3 regions of the Neobacillus sp. PS2-9 genome follow, and region 2 is predicted to be linked to each of the others. Evidence: riboswitches for the same ligand, from Rfam matches in the RefSeq annotation. Region 2 holds a riboswitch; each other region holds the start of a gene.
What was found. Region 2 has a riboswitch for cyclic di-GMP ahead of RCG25_RS15345 (hypothetical protein). Riboswitches for the same ligand answer to the same signal wherever they lie in the genome.
Positions count from the first base shown of each region.

Region 1: another riboswitch for cyclic di-GMP. It lies ahead of RCG25_RS21605 (anti-repressor SinI family protein); the one in region 2 lies ahead of RCG25_RS15345 (hypothetical protein).
Region 3: another riboswitch for cyclic di-GMP. It lies ahead of RCG25_RS20065 (DUF192 domain-containing protein); the one in region 2 lies ahead of RCG25_RS15345 (hypothetical protein).

Region 1 covers NZ_CP133269.1:4,310,367-4,314,591, reverse strand. The annotation lists gene RCG25_RS21615 (carbohydrate kinase family protein) at 1-843, shown strand, start outside; gene RCG25_RS21610 (pseudouridine-5'-phosphate glycosidase) at 840-1,754, shown strand; cyclic di-GMP riboswitch class I at 2,017-2,108, shown strand; gene RCG25_RS21605 (anti-repressor SinI family protein) at 2,139-2,270, shown strand; gene RCG25_RS21600 (helix-turn-helix domain-containing protein) at 2,346-2,678, opposite strand; gene map (type I methionyl aminopeptidase) at 2,939-3,688, shown strand; gene RCG25_RS21590 (DUF1128 domain-containing protein) at 3,723-3,947, opposite strand; gene RCG25_RS21585 (YtxH domain-containing protein) at 4,176-4,225, shown strand, end outside.
Region 2 covers NZ_CP133269.1:3,027,602-3,031,826, forward strand. The annotation lists gene flgC (flagellar basal body rod protein FlgC) at 1-31, opposite strand, end outside; gene flgB (flagellar basal body rod protein FlgB) at 37-429, opposite strand; gene RCG25_RS15340 (glucosaminidase domain-containing protein) at 585-1,253, opposite strand; gene RCG25_RS15345 (hypothetical protein) at 1,398-1,712, opposite strand; cyclic di-GMP riboswitch class I at 1,865-1,950, opposite strand; gene RCG25_RS15350 (flagellar protein FliT) at 2,150-2,497, opposite strand; gene fliS (flagellar export chaperone FliS) at 2,512-2,892, opposite strand; gene RCG25_RS15360 (hypothetical protein) at 3,042-3,935, opposite strand.
Region 3 covers NZ_CP133269.1:3,993,591-3,997,815, forward strand. The annotation lists gene cpaB (Flp pilus assembly protein CpaB) at 1-457, opposite strand, end outside; gene RCG25_RS20045 (pilus assembly protein TadG-related protein) at 468-1,385, opposite strand; gene RCG25_RS20050 (TadE/TadG family type IV pilus assembly protein) at 1,395-1,778, opposite strand; gene RCG25_RS20055 (A24 family peptidase) at 1,775-2,284, opposite strand; gene RCG25_RS20060 (Flp family type IVb pilin) at 2,391-2,573, opposite strand; gene RCG25_RS20065 (DUF192 domain-containing protein) at 2,590-2,931, opposite strand; cyclic di-GMP riboswitch class I at 3,059-3,145, opposite strand; gene RCG25_RS20070 (spore germination protein) at 3,406-3,627, shown strand; gene RCG25_RS20075 (spore germination protein GerPB) at 3,645-3,896, shown strand; gene gerPC (spore germination protein GerPC) at 3,951-4,225, shown strand, end outside.

The DNA of each region.
Region 1 (4,225 bases), 1.3 Mb from region 2:
CGGGGCGGAGTCGCAAGAAATATAGCAGAAAACTCAGGCCGGATAGGTCTAAAAACATCTCTGTTTGCTTATGTTGGCTCAGATCCTGAAGGAGAATGGCTACTAGAGAACACTAAAAATTTTGTGGAAGTAAGTCCTACACAAATCATACAAGGAAAATCTACCGGCACTTATACTGCCGTAATTGATCCATTAGGTGAAATGGAAATCGCACTAGCTGACATGGCTATATATGATGAAGTGAAAGAATCCATTTTTGAAGATATATGGACCTATATCGAAAAATCAAAAATGATTTTATTAGACACAAACTTTCCAAAAACAATCATTCAACAAGTAATTACTGACTGTAAAAACTTCATGAAGCCTATTTGTATTGCTACAGTTTCCGCTCCGAAATCAGAAAAGCTCCCAGCATCCCTTGAAGGTGTAACCTGGCTGGTGGCCAACCATAAAGAGGCAGAGGCGTTATCTAACCTAGAAATCAAATCAGAAGGAGACTTCTACCAAGCAGCTGAAGTCATTTTGAAAAAAGGTGTGGAGAAAGTAGTTATTACTCGAGGTGAGAAGGGATTAATTTATTATACAAAGGCTGGCGAAGCTGGGGCGTTACTACCTCCGACTGTTCCGATTGTAGATGTAACGGGGGCAGGAGACTCTCTTATTGCCGGAATTTTATTTGGCTATCTTAAGGGGCTGAATACCGAAGATTCATGTAAAATTGGTCTTTCCTGTTCATTGATTACCATAAATTCAAATGAAACGGTAAATCCCAAATTAAACCAGAAAACCTTACTTGAAACGTATCAGAAATACTTCAGTAAAGGGGTCACCAAGCGATGAACCAAGAATATCTGTCCTTTTCTGAGGAAGTACTTAAAGCCAAAAGAGAAGGTAAGCCCATTGTTGCACTTGAATCGACGATTATTTCACATGGGATGCCGTACCCTCAGAATGTAGAGACTGCAAGGGAAGTAGAAGAAATTATCCGTCAGAATGGGGCTGTACCAGCAACCATTGCTATCATTAATGGGAAAATCAAGATTGGTTTATCTGAAGAGGATTTAGAATTTTTAGCCACTAGTAAGGAGATCATGAAAGCAAGCCGGCGGGACCTCCCCTACTTAATCGCAGCACAAAAACATGGAGCCACAACGGTAGCAGCGACCATGATTTGTGCACAAATGGGTGGAATTGACGTGTTTGTGACAGGTGGTATTGGCGGTGTTCACCGCGGAGCAGAAGTAACAATGGATATTTCAGCTGACTTGCAGGAATTAGCAAAAACAAATGTAGCAGTCGTTTGTGCAGGAGCAAAATCAATTCTTGATTTAGGCTTAACGTTGGAATATTTAGAAACCAACGGAGTGCCCGTCATTGGTTATCAAACAGAGATTCTGCCAGCTTTTTATACGAGAACAAGTCCATATAAAGTAAATTTCCGAGTGGATTCCCCTGAAGAAGCTTCGGCGTTAATGAAGGCTAAATGGGATTTAGGGTTACAAGGTGGGATCGTCATCGCCAATCCTATACCAGAACCCTATGCTATGGATGAAGCTGTAATCAATAAGGTTATAGAGGTTGCTTTAAACGAGGCCAAAAGTAAGGACATTCATGGTAAAGATGTCACACCTTTTCTCTTAAGCAGGGTAAAAGAGCTAACAGAAGGATCAAGTTTAGAAGCAAATATTGCACTAGTAAAACACAATGCTAAAATAGGTGCGCTTATTGCAGCAGTAAAAGGCGACAAATAATCATACATTTTAAAGGGAGGATTTGACCTAATTTCCTTCCTTTTTTAATTTCCTCTCTCGAAAATGGTAGTAAAAGGAATTTTTTGTAGAAAAATAAGATAATTTGTGTATAAAAGTAGTTCGAAAATTATAAAAAAAAGACAAAAAACAACAACCTATTATAAAAGGACTAGATATAATGAACATATCATTTAGTATTAAGTATTTTTACCTAAACAAATAGTGGATAAATGGAAGAATGTAATACTTAAGTTGTAGGACGAACAGAAAAGGGCAAACCTGTTGAAAAGTAGGGACGCAAAACCGAGGATCTAAGGTAGGCATGGTGCTTGCTATGATGGCCGGGTTACCTGGAATACGATAAGTATTTTAGGGGTGAGAATAATGTTGATTACAGAGAGAGACGTGGATGTAATTGATCAGGAATGGATGGCGCTCATATTAGAAGCAAAGGAACTTGGCTTATCTATTACAGATGTTCGGGAATTCCTTCACCAAGATGGTCAAAAGAACTAACTTGGTACATATTAAAAAAAGCATTCTACAGAAGAGGTTTCTTTTGTAGAATGCTTTTCTTCTTTATAGACAAAATTATTCGTTACTACTATTTTGATTTATTCTCCACTTATTAAATTCCAAGAAGTCACGAAATTGTTCTTTTGAAACGCCAGATCCCATTGCTTCTTTAACTAAGTTCATCCATTCACTGTCTAACTCATCCTTATTAATTTGCTCATGGATAAAATGTTCAACGGGTAAATTTAATACGGCTGCAATTTTTTCAAGAAATTGTATAGATGGATTTTTTTGCAGGTTTCTTTCAAGAGAGCTTAAATAAGACTTAGCGACACCAGCTTGCTCTGCAAGTTCGGAAAGAGACATCTTCTTTTCTAAGCGAAATTTTTTAACGCGGTCTCCAATCATTTCATTCACACACCTATTAAACATATTTATACGTTAATTCTACCAAAAAGAATGAAAAAGTACCATATTAAGAACGAAGGAATATGACAAAATAGTGAATATTATAAAATGGTCCTCTTGAAAAGCCCAAGGGTAAGAAGTTCTTTTGAAAAATTGGCGGATTCGAGTTACTATTAATAGTGTTTCCAAAAGAGAATATAGTTTAATGCGAACCGTAAAGCATACTATACATAAAAATATTCAAAAAGGCAGGGAAAAGAATGATTGTCCTGAAATCACAACGTGAAATTGAAGCGATGAAAAAGGCTGGAGAAATCCTTGCGGCCTGTCATAAGGAAATTGCTAAATTAATTAAGCCAGGTGTAACTACTTGGGAAATTGACCAGTTTGTTAATAAATTCTTAAGCGAACACAAGGCCACACCCGAGCAAAAGGGATATAAAGGCTATGAATATGCAACATGTGCAAGTATCAATGATGAAATTTGCCATGGCTTTCCAAGAAAAGAGCCATTAAATGAAGGAGATATTGTTACCATTGATATGGTCGTCAATTATAATGGTGCCTTAGCTGATTCTGCATGGTCTTATGCGGTAGGAAATATTTCTAAAGAAACAGAGCATTTATTAAAAGTGACAAAGGAAGCATTATATAAAGGTATTGAGCAAGCGGTTGTAGGCAATCGAATCGGTGATATTGGTCATGCGATCCAAACCTATGTGGAAAGTGAAGGTTTATCGGTTGTAAGAGACTTTATTGGTCACGGCATAGGAGCTGTGATTCATGAGAAACCGGATGTTCCTCATTATGGGCTGCCAGGAAAAGGGGCAAGAATTAAAGAGGGAATGGTCTTTACGATTGAGCCGATGGTAAATATCGGTCAATATCAAACGAAGATGGATACAAATGGCTGGACCGCCAGAACTGTAGATGGGAAATTTTCCGCACAATATGAGCACACACTTGCCGTTACTAAGGAAGGTCCTATCATCTTAACAGAGCAAAAATAAATGAGGTTGACTCCAAGGAGTCAACCTCTATTTATTATTTTTTTCGCAGACTTCCTAATTCTTCTACTAAAGCCTGCATTTCATTCGGACTGAAGGAGTTCTTTTTTTGTACCATTTCATAAATCTCTTTTAATTCTTCGTACATTTCTTCATCAAAGTGAGAAGGTTTAATAGCCCCTAGGTTTAATACCCTAAGTTTTTCTTTTATTTGTTCAATCATATATTCCACGTTTTCAATCGATTTTTCTGATAGATTCATTTCGGTCACCCTTTCCGAATTCATATATCTCATCTTTTCATGTTAAAAATGATCTGTCAATATAATCTTCTCTTTAATTCACACGATTAATCTCGTAAAAGAATGGGTATAAAAGAGTACGCGGACTTGCATAGGAAACAGAGATAACGCAAAATAAACGTAGGGAATCTTTGGCATTATTTTTTGAAAAAGATGAATGATAATAACTAGGATTAAGGAGAGTTTAAGATGACAAAGAAGAATCAATTTTGGAGGGGCATGCTGATCGGTGCAATCGC
Region 2 (4,225 bases):
CTGATGCACTAATATTTAACGAATCAAACATGTTCCTTAACTCCTTCCTTTAATCGCTATAGATAATTGTTGAAATTCACTGTTAATTTGTTCCGTAAGTGTGTAGTACCAGAGTGAATTTTTTCCCATGCGAGTCATTTCTTCATCGACATCTACGTTGTTCCCGCTGTTTTGCATGACGGTATTCGTATTCTCAACAACGCTTGCTGAAGGTATTATTGATGGTCTTCCAATGACCAAATGGCGGGCATCGGAACGATTTCCTTCAAAATTTGTTTGATTAGTTAAGTGTTTTTTCAGTATATCTTCAAAAACTACTTGTTTTGCTTTATATCCAGGAGTTTCAGCATTTGATATATTATTAGAAATCACCTGTTGGCGTAAACTGGAAGCATCTAATGCCTTTTGTAGGAGGTTAATATTAGTCAACTTTCTCCTCCTCCTTTCCACCTATAAAACTTTGACATTTTTCGATAAATATCAACAAATTATTAACATTCAATCATCAATATACTATAAAAAAGGTATTTAAATCTACACTTTTTTACATAGTAAAAGTGTGTTATAGGAACATTATGTGAATATCAAGCTTTTAACTGGCCAAAAAACTTACTCACCCCTGTAACCCAATGATTATTCAGATTAGTAGGGTCATTCTCCGCACCAACAGGGGCATATTTTCCAGCAATTTTAGTTATGCTTGTTAGCCCCATTCCAAGATAATTCTTACTTATATTTCGAGCCATATCCATAATACTTTCTTCAATAGAGGGATAGGATCTTAACCCATTTTTCCCCATCATTCCAGCAATGTTATTTTTAACATTGGCTGCTTTTGATGATCCGTTACCCGTTTCATGTTGAGCAATCGCTGCCAATAATGCTGGATCTACATTAAACCTTTTTCCAGCTTGAATAAATACTTCTCCCATACCTTTCAATTTTCCGCCAAGCACTTGATTAATTTTTTCTGCACCCATTGATTGAAAACGTAAAGATTCTGTTGAGTTAGACGCAAAAGAATCCATATCCATATTTGAATTTTCATTGGTAAAGGTCATGTTTTCTATAAAAGAAGGAAACGTGGGTTGGATGGAAGATGATGCATCGCCATTCATCATTTCATTTAAAACCGATGTAAAAAGGTTCGCAAATTCAGAATTAGTCGTCCCCATTTGTGAAGATAATTTTTCATTACGGGACAATGTACTAGTTAACATAGTTTTGGTAAACCAATCATCACCTATTTTCAATGGAAAGCTCCTTTCTTCTGCTTCAAATCTACTATTTTGATTCTCACTACATTTATACAGAAAAAGAAGCGTGACTACGATAATTGCATCCGTGGTCACGCACAAGTATGTCCCAAACTTGACAACATTTTTAATACGATTTCATTAAATTGCACCTTCTAAAATCTTGCTTACATCCCCTAAACATTCTTCTGTAAGCATTGAAATGCATGTTAGCTGACCATTTTCAATTTTCCCTTCTACCAGGACAATTGTATTGATATCATTTTCTTGTTTCATAGCCAGAATTTGTTTCCCCATGTAAACGACATTTTTCACTATATAATAGGAGCAATTGATTGGGTATCCAAGCGTTATTTTAATTGGATGCTTGAAAAACGGTTTCTTCTTTTTAAATTCCATTAAATTTAAAATCTTACTATTGGCACGTTCGTCTGTTTTAATTTGTTGCAGGAACATTCATTTTTCCTCTCCTTAACCGAATGTTAAAGAATATAAAAATAACCCCGCCTTTTTGAAGGGGGGTTAACAGACAAAAAATATCTTTCAGGTGGGTATAGAAGTCCTATACCTTTGTAGACATTTTATACCTAGGTAAAACACCCTATCTTTTAGGCAGCTGGCTGGCATAGTGATTTTCTCCTTAGCCCCTTTAGCTTTGCGCCACTGATTTTCACCAGTTTTGCCTTGATCGAGATTCAATGTTTTTAGTATCTAAATAATCTCTAATCAAATAATAGAATGTTTTAACAATATCGAATATCCGACTATTTTCCCATTTTTGTCGAATTTACTAGGTATTTAGTTCTAAATTATAGAATATTACGTAGATTTATTTAGAATCATGTCATAAATTGTCATTTATTCAAATTTTTATGACTCAATCTATTACTTTTTTACCTTTTAGAATCTAAAAAGATTCCATTTGTTTGCTTACTATAAGTCCTATATTGTTGAGAGACAAGTTTTTGCTTCTTTTGCTGATTAATAAGGCTTTTTGTTTCTTTGAGATTTTCATCTAGTAGAGGTGCCATTTGTTGATCTAACAAGTAAGTGTCTTTTAATAATTTCTGCTCATTTGAAGTATATACATAATTCTTTTCGTGGTTTTTTTGCGCATCCACTCTACTCATTAATGCCTGTCTGTCATTAAGTAGTTTTTCAAATTCCTCATAATTTTCTTCCTTTAAGGAACTGCACATCTCTAGTGTTACTTCATAAATACTTTTTAGTATTTCTTCCATTTTTATCTCAGACCTTAGCTTTTTAATTTGGCTTGTTTCATTGCAGTTGACCAGGTATCCGATAATTCGACAGCGAATCCTTCAACTTCATCTAGTATTTCCGAATTCTTATTAAGATTCGCTTCGATTAACCGGGATTTCATATAATCATACATAGTAAGTAATTGTTCCGCTACACTATATTCTTTTTTTAAGGTTATCATTAATTCACTTAAAATATCCTGTGCTCTTAAATTATAGTTATTGCTATCTTCAAAGTTGTTATTTTTTAGAGCTGATTTAGATAATCGAATAAATTTGATCAATCCTTGATATAACATAAAGGTAAGATCTTCTGGTCTTGAAGTTGTGACAGCTTGTTTTTGATAGGTTTGATAAGGATTTTTTAGACCCATATTTGATTACTCCTTTTTCTTTCACACATTTTCGTCTATAAATAATTATCGGATAAACTATGTAATAGTTAAGTTCTTTGAAAAAAAACATAACAAAAAATATAATAAAAAAAGATAGTCCATTTCAAGATGGAGTATCTTTTTTATAATTAGCTACCGACCTGGAGAACAATTCCAAACCCATCAATAAGATAGTTAAGTCTTTGATTATACGATTTGAGGTTTTGAATTTTAGCTGCATCCCCCAATTTATTAAATGCAGTAATTTCTCTAGCAAGCTTAGAAACTTCTAACTGTAATTCGTCATTTCGTTTTTTCTCTTGTCTTAGTTGCTGTTCCTTCTTAACTAGCTTTTCCTTAAGTGCTTCTTTTTCATGGTTAATTGTCGATTTCATTGTCTCAACTTGTTGAACAGCTTCCTGGTTTTGAAGGGCCATATTGGTTAATTGGTATAACCCTCTCAACATTTCATTTAGGTTAAGACCTGGAAGTTGTTGTACGTTCGTAATAAGCCCTGATAAAATATCGAGCAAATCAGTATTCTGTTCAGTATTTTGATAGGAAGCTTGAGGAACTGCAGGTACCTCATTAATTGCTTCAATTGAAATTACCGGTACGTTATTTTCGTTAATCGTTGTAAAATGAAGGGCTTTTTGATTTGATTTTGGCTCTTTTTCATTCGACTTTAATGTGGAATAATATTTATAGTTTACAGATTGATAGCCTCGGTTCAGCAGTTGTGCTGCCTCCTCTAATATCTCCGTAATATTCAGTGCACCCTCTTCTTGCCGGTCTTTAATATATTGAAACATAAAGGTAATTTCATTTTTGGTCCATTTACGATTCGTCTTTTTTGATTCCATGTTATTTTGATTATTTTCATTCATATTAAACATCATCAAATTGTTAAAATAATAAACTAATGATCCAGAAGTCAAATTGTTTTTATTCTCCAACTCATGAATGAAAGACTCTTCTGATTGTCCTAATTCCTGATTCGCAAATGCCTCTTTCAGCTCAGATAGTGCGGATTTTAAACTCATAAGAATACCTCCTACATGATTATTAGAAATGAACGATTGGTACAAAAGCAATAATCCTAAACAACAATAATACAAGCATCAAAATCATTTGTCATTTCAAACGCACTTTCGTTATCATTCTCTTACTATATGTATTCGATCTTATGAATTTTTTATGGGTGTCGTTCAATCAGAAAAATCTATTACAAGTATTTACATGAACATGTTAATTATATAAAATTTGTAATTATCTGTAAACACCTTATTTAAATATTAATAGAGGCTTTTTTAATAGAAAACAACAAAAAAGC
Region 3 (4,225 bases), 970 kb from region 2:
TAGCATCTTTTACTACTTTTGTGAAAACTACATCCACTTCATCCTCCGGCTCTATTAAATTGGAGACAGACTGATTTATGTTTACCCCTACTGTTACAGCACGGTACCCTTCCATGACTTTCCGGGATACATAAACCCCTTCTTCTTTCTCCGAACCAAGACGATGTGATAGTATGGGCTCCCCTTTTTCAATCATCGCTATTGCTAGTTTTCCTTCTGCTTCCGACACAGACTTTATCGTTTGTGGAAGTACATCTTTCGCCGGTTTTTGTACCACTTCTAATTTGTCTGCCGCAATTTTTTCATTTTTATCTATTTTTTCTTTTGCCACTACAACATCGGTCATCACGACAGTAGAAACCTTTTGTGTATTCATTTGCTTTGTATATTGAAAAAACAAAAATGTTGTGATCATTCCCATCACAAGTGATAGCAGTAATACCATCTTCGACTTCAATTCGCTTCACCTACTCCGTTAATCGTATGCTGTATGCTCCTCGGTCCAGCGCACCCACATCAAACGTCCCTGCTCCAGCCCTTTTTATAAAAACTCCTTTTATAGAAGTATCTGTCGAACTCATTGGATCTGTAATATAAAAATAGGCAAAACCAGTGACTTTTACCTGTTTTAATTGATTACTCGTATAGTTGTAAGGTTTATAAACCGGTACAAGCAGAATTCTAGAACAACTACGTAAACTGTAATCACCTGGTGGCTGTGTACAGCCATTTACCCGTTCATTTATTGCTGATCTTGTACTCCCTGCTATATTCCCTGTTTGCGTGTCAACGACATCGCCTATCTTTAGAAGTTCTGAATATCCGAATCTTAAATTTTGTTCATAGGTTTTTGCTCCAGGTCCACTAAGTGCCAAAATGCCGAAATTACCTGAAGATACTCCTGACGAGTCAACTTTTAGTTGGTAAGTTTTGTTATATTCAAGAACCACACTTTCGTCGATTCCTAATGGTGCAGCCCCTACTGCTTTTCCTATCACTCCTAGACCTGCTGTAGCTTTGGCTGTGACGTCTACTTTTTCGAAACCAAATAATTTCATAAACGTTAAGTTAACCGGTTTCGTTAACCGTGTGGTAACTTTACTTCCCATGTTAATATCAAGATTTGTTAACGTGCTAGTTGCCTTATGTGCATCTAAAATGTATTGAACCGTATTAGTAACCTTTTGTTCCGTATTCGGCAGCTCCTGTGCACCAGAAAGAACGGCTGCATTTGCAACCTTTTGTAACTTCGCTTTTTCCATATAAATAAGGCTTCCATCTATCGCCAGACCTGCCATGCATAGAATTGTCATTAGTGAGATTGCACCTAGAATGAGAACATTCCCTTTTTCATCCTTTAGAAATTTATTAAAAAAGTTACGCATTTTTATCCCTCACTCTACGCGAATCGTTGAACTTGTTTCGATGGCAAAATCTGAAGGGAAAAACTTAGAAATCATAGGAGTTAAAAAAGTCATTGGATACTTTAGCTTTACCGTTACATAGTCACCTGAATGCCTGACTGTATCTGCTGGAGTAATCGTCACCTGTAATTTTGTCTGATCCCCTAAATGGATATATTGGTGGGCGAAGGTTGAAATGTCTGCATCCTTCTTCCCGAGACCACCTAACCTAACCGTTTCCTGCGCAGCCATCTGCAAATGCGCATAGGAATAAATCACTCTACCAAAATCAAGGATTCCCACTAAAATTAATAGAAAAATAGGAACGATAAGCGCTGTTTCCACCAACGATTGGCCACGCTCATCCTTTTTCATTGGAAAAGAACTCCGGGAAAATATGCTTGATAGATAGCTCCCGCTGCAATAGCTACCCCGTAAGGTAGAGTTGTTTTCATCGAGTTGCTATCTTCCAATAGAGGAAGTCTTATCCCATGACGCAGTCCATGTAGCAGGTAAATTACTCTCTTTAACAGTCCTTTACGATAAAATAGAAATAAGATGGCCATGATTCCTCCTGCAAGTGCCATGTATATTGAAGCCATTAAAACAAAACTTATTCCTTTTATTCCACCGATTACAGCAAGAAGTTTCACATCTCCTGCACCCATTCCGCCTAGGAGATAAGGAATTAATAATATACCCAAACCAACAGCGGTACCAAGGAGGGCTTCTGTCAACCCGTGCCATCCCCCTGTAATAATATGAAACACCCATGCAATTATTAAAAAGGGAAATAATACCGCATTATAAATTTTACTTTCCTTTAAGTCGGTGATTACACAAATGATTAAGAGAATAATTAATAAATAGGTACTCCACATCCTTCTTTGTCTCCTTTCCTATTTGGTATCATTGCAAGAAAAAAGCCTCACGTTTAAATTGAACGCAAGGCTATGATGAATAGATAAGATCAGAAATTAATTTTTATTAACCTTCAGCGTTAGCACCAAAAATAGCTGTTTGAGCATCCTTAAACAATTGTGTAATTTGACCTTTTAATGCAACAAGAACTGCCACTACACCCACTGCAATTAGTCCTAAAACCAAACCATACTCAGTCATACCTTGTCCTTGTTCTTCAGTTAATAAAGCTTTCATTTTTTTCATCATTTGTAAAAACCCCTTTTCAATTTATAGTTAAATAGTTTCCAATTTTTGTTTCCGTTTTTTGAATCATGCCTGCTGGCAATTCTAAGACTGACTTTGCTCTTTTGTGATACTTTCCTACTGTTGCAGGCTTTACCGTTTCGTCCAGGCCTACAATTTCAAAATCTTCACTTAAGTAAAGGACATCGATGGAATAATTCATGAAGAATGTGTGAATGGATTGGCAGGGTTGGATTAACAAGCCGTGTCCTGCTGGTAAACTTTTCGAAAACATCAGCCCTTTTAATCTTTTAAAAAAGGTATCAGCTGTTGATAGATTGTTTGCCAGTTCCGCTCCGTTTGACAGATTCACGACTTTCACTTATTTCACCTCCGAATAAAAGAAATAACCCCGCCTTTACCGAAAGGGGGGTTAGTAAAATAGACTGCTAAATAGACATAGGAAACCTATGAGTAAATAGTAGTGCTAATATGAAACACCCTGTTCTTTCGGTAACTGGCTGGCGTAGTGCAAAAGCACCTTAGCCCCTTTAGCTTTGCGTCACTGATTTTCATCAGCTTTGCCTTTATCGAGAATCAGTGTTTGTTTGTCCGACTGATCTCTTACTCACATAATAAGACTTTTTCCTCTCTTGGAATATCCTACTAATATACTATTTTACGTCGAAATTTATAGGTATTTTTACCTATTTTCGACCTATGCCCTTATAAAATCGACATGAAATGCGAATATCATCCTCAATTTACCTCAGTTGCCAATTTATTTAGGCGAATCATTCACCATACAATCGCCCATACATATAATTTATAGATACCAATAAAAAGGATGTTGATCATGCCAGCCATTGTTGGAGTTGCACAGGTTATTACCCTTGGAAGCAGTTCAGTTTTCCATATTGGTGATGTGTATAAAATTATGCCATTTTCTACGGCCAAAACTTTCTCTGGAGCTGGTTCCTTTAATACAGGGGAGAGTTTACGTCTAAACAACAACATGAGTTCTACAAATACATCAGACCAAGATGGAATCGATCAACCAATTACCCTCAACGCTTAAAAAATGGGTGGTTTAAAATGAATTACTATATTCAGCAGTCAATTCAAATTAATTTCATAAGAATTGGAAGTATTTCCAATTCATCTGTTATGCAAATTGGAAGTGCTGGAATGATAAAACCTTCAGCATACCTATATAATACAGGGGGATTTACAGCCCCAGCTCCATCCCCCAAGCCAATTCAAGCTCTAGGAAGCTTAGTAGGTACACCAGCCGTTCCGTTACAGGCAGCTGTTAGAAAGCAAGACAACGCAGACGGAGACAACTAAACCTTTCAGCTATCTTTTTGGGTTCTTCGAGACTATCTATAGTGAGGTGATTTCATGTATCAGGATTATTCTCAATACCTTCAATGGCTGCAAATGTATATTCAAGCACAGGAAAAGAGAATCGTTACCTTGGAGGCTACTGTTCAAAAAATGCAAGAAGAAATGAAGCAAATAAAGGAGAAGCATCCTATTCGAGTCGATAAAATTGAATATAAATTTGATCAATTGAAGGTAGAAACTCTTGAAGGAACATTAAACATCGGACTTAATCCTTCTGACTTATCTGGAATTGAAGACTTTGCCGTTCAAAATCAGCAAATGAACGTCCC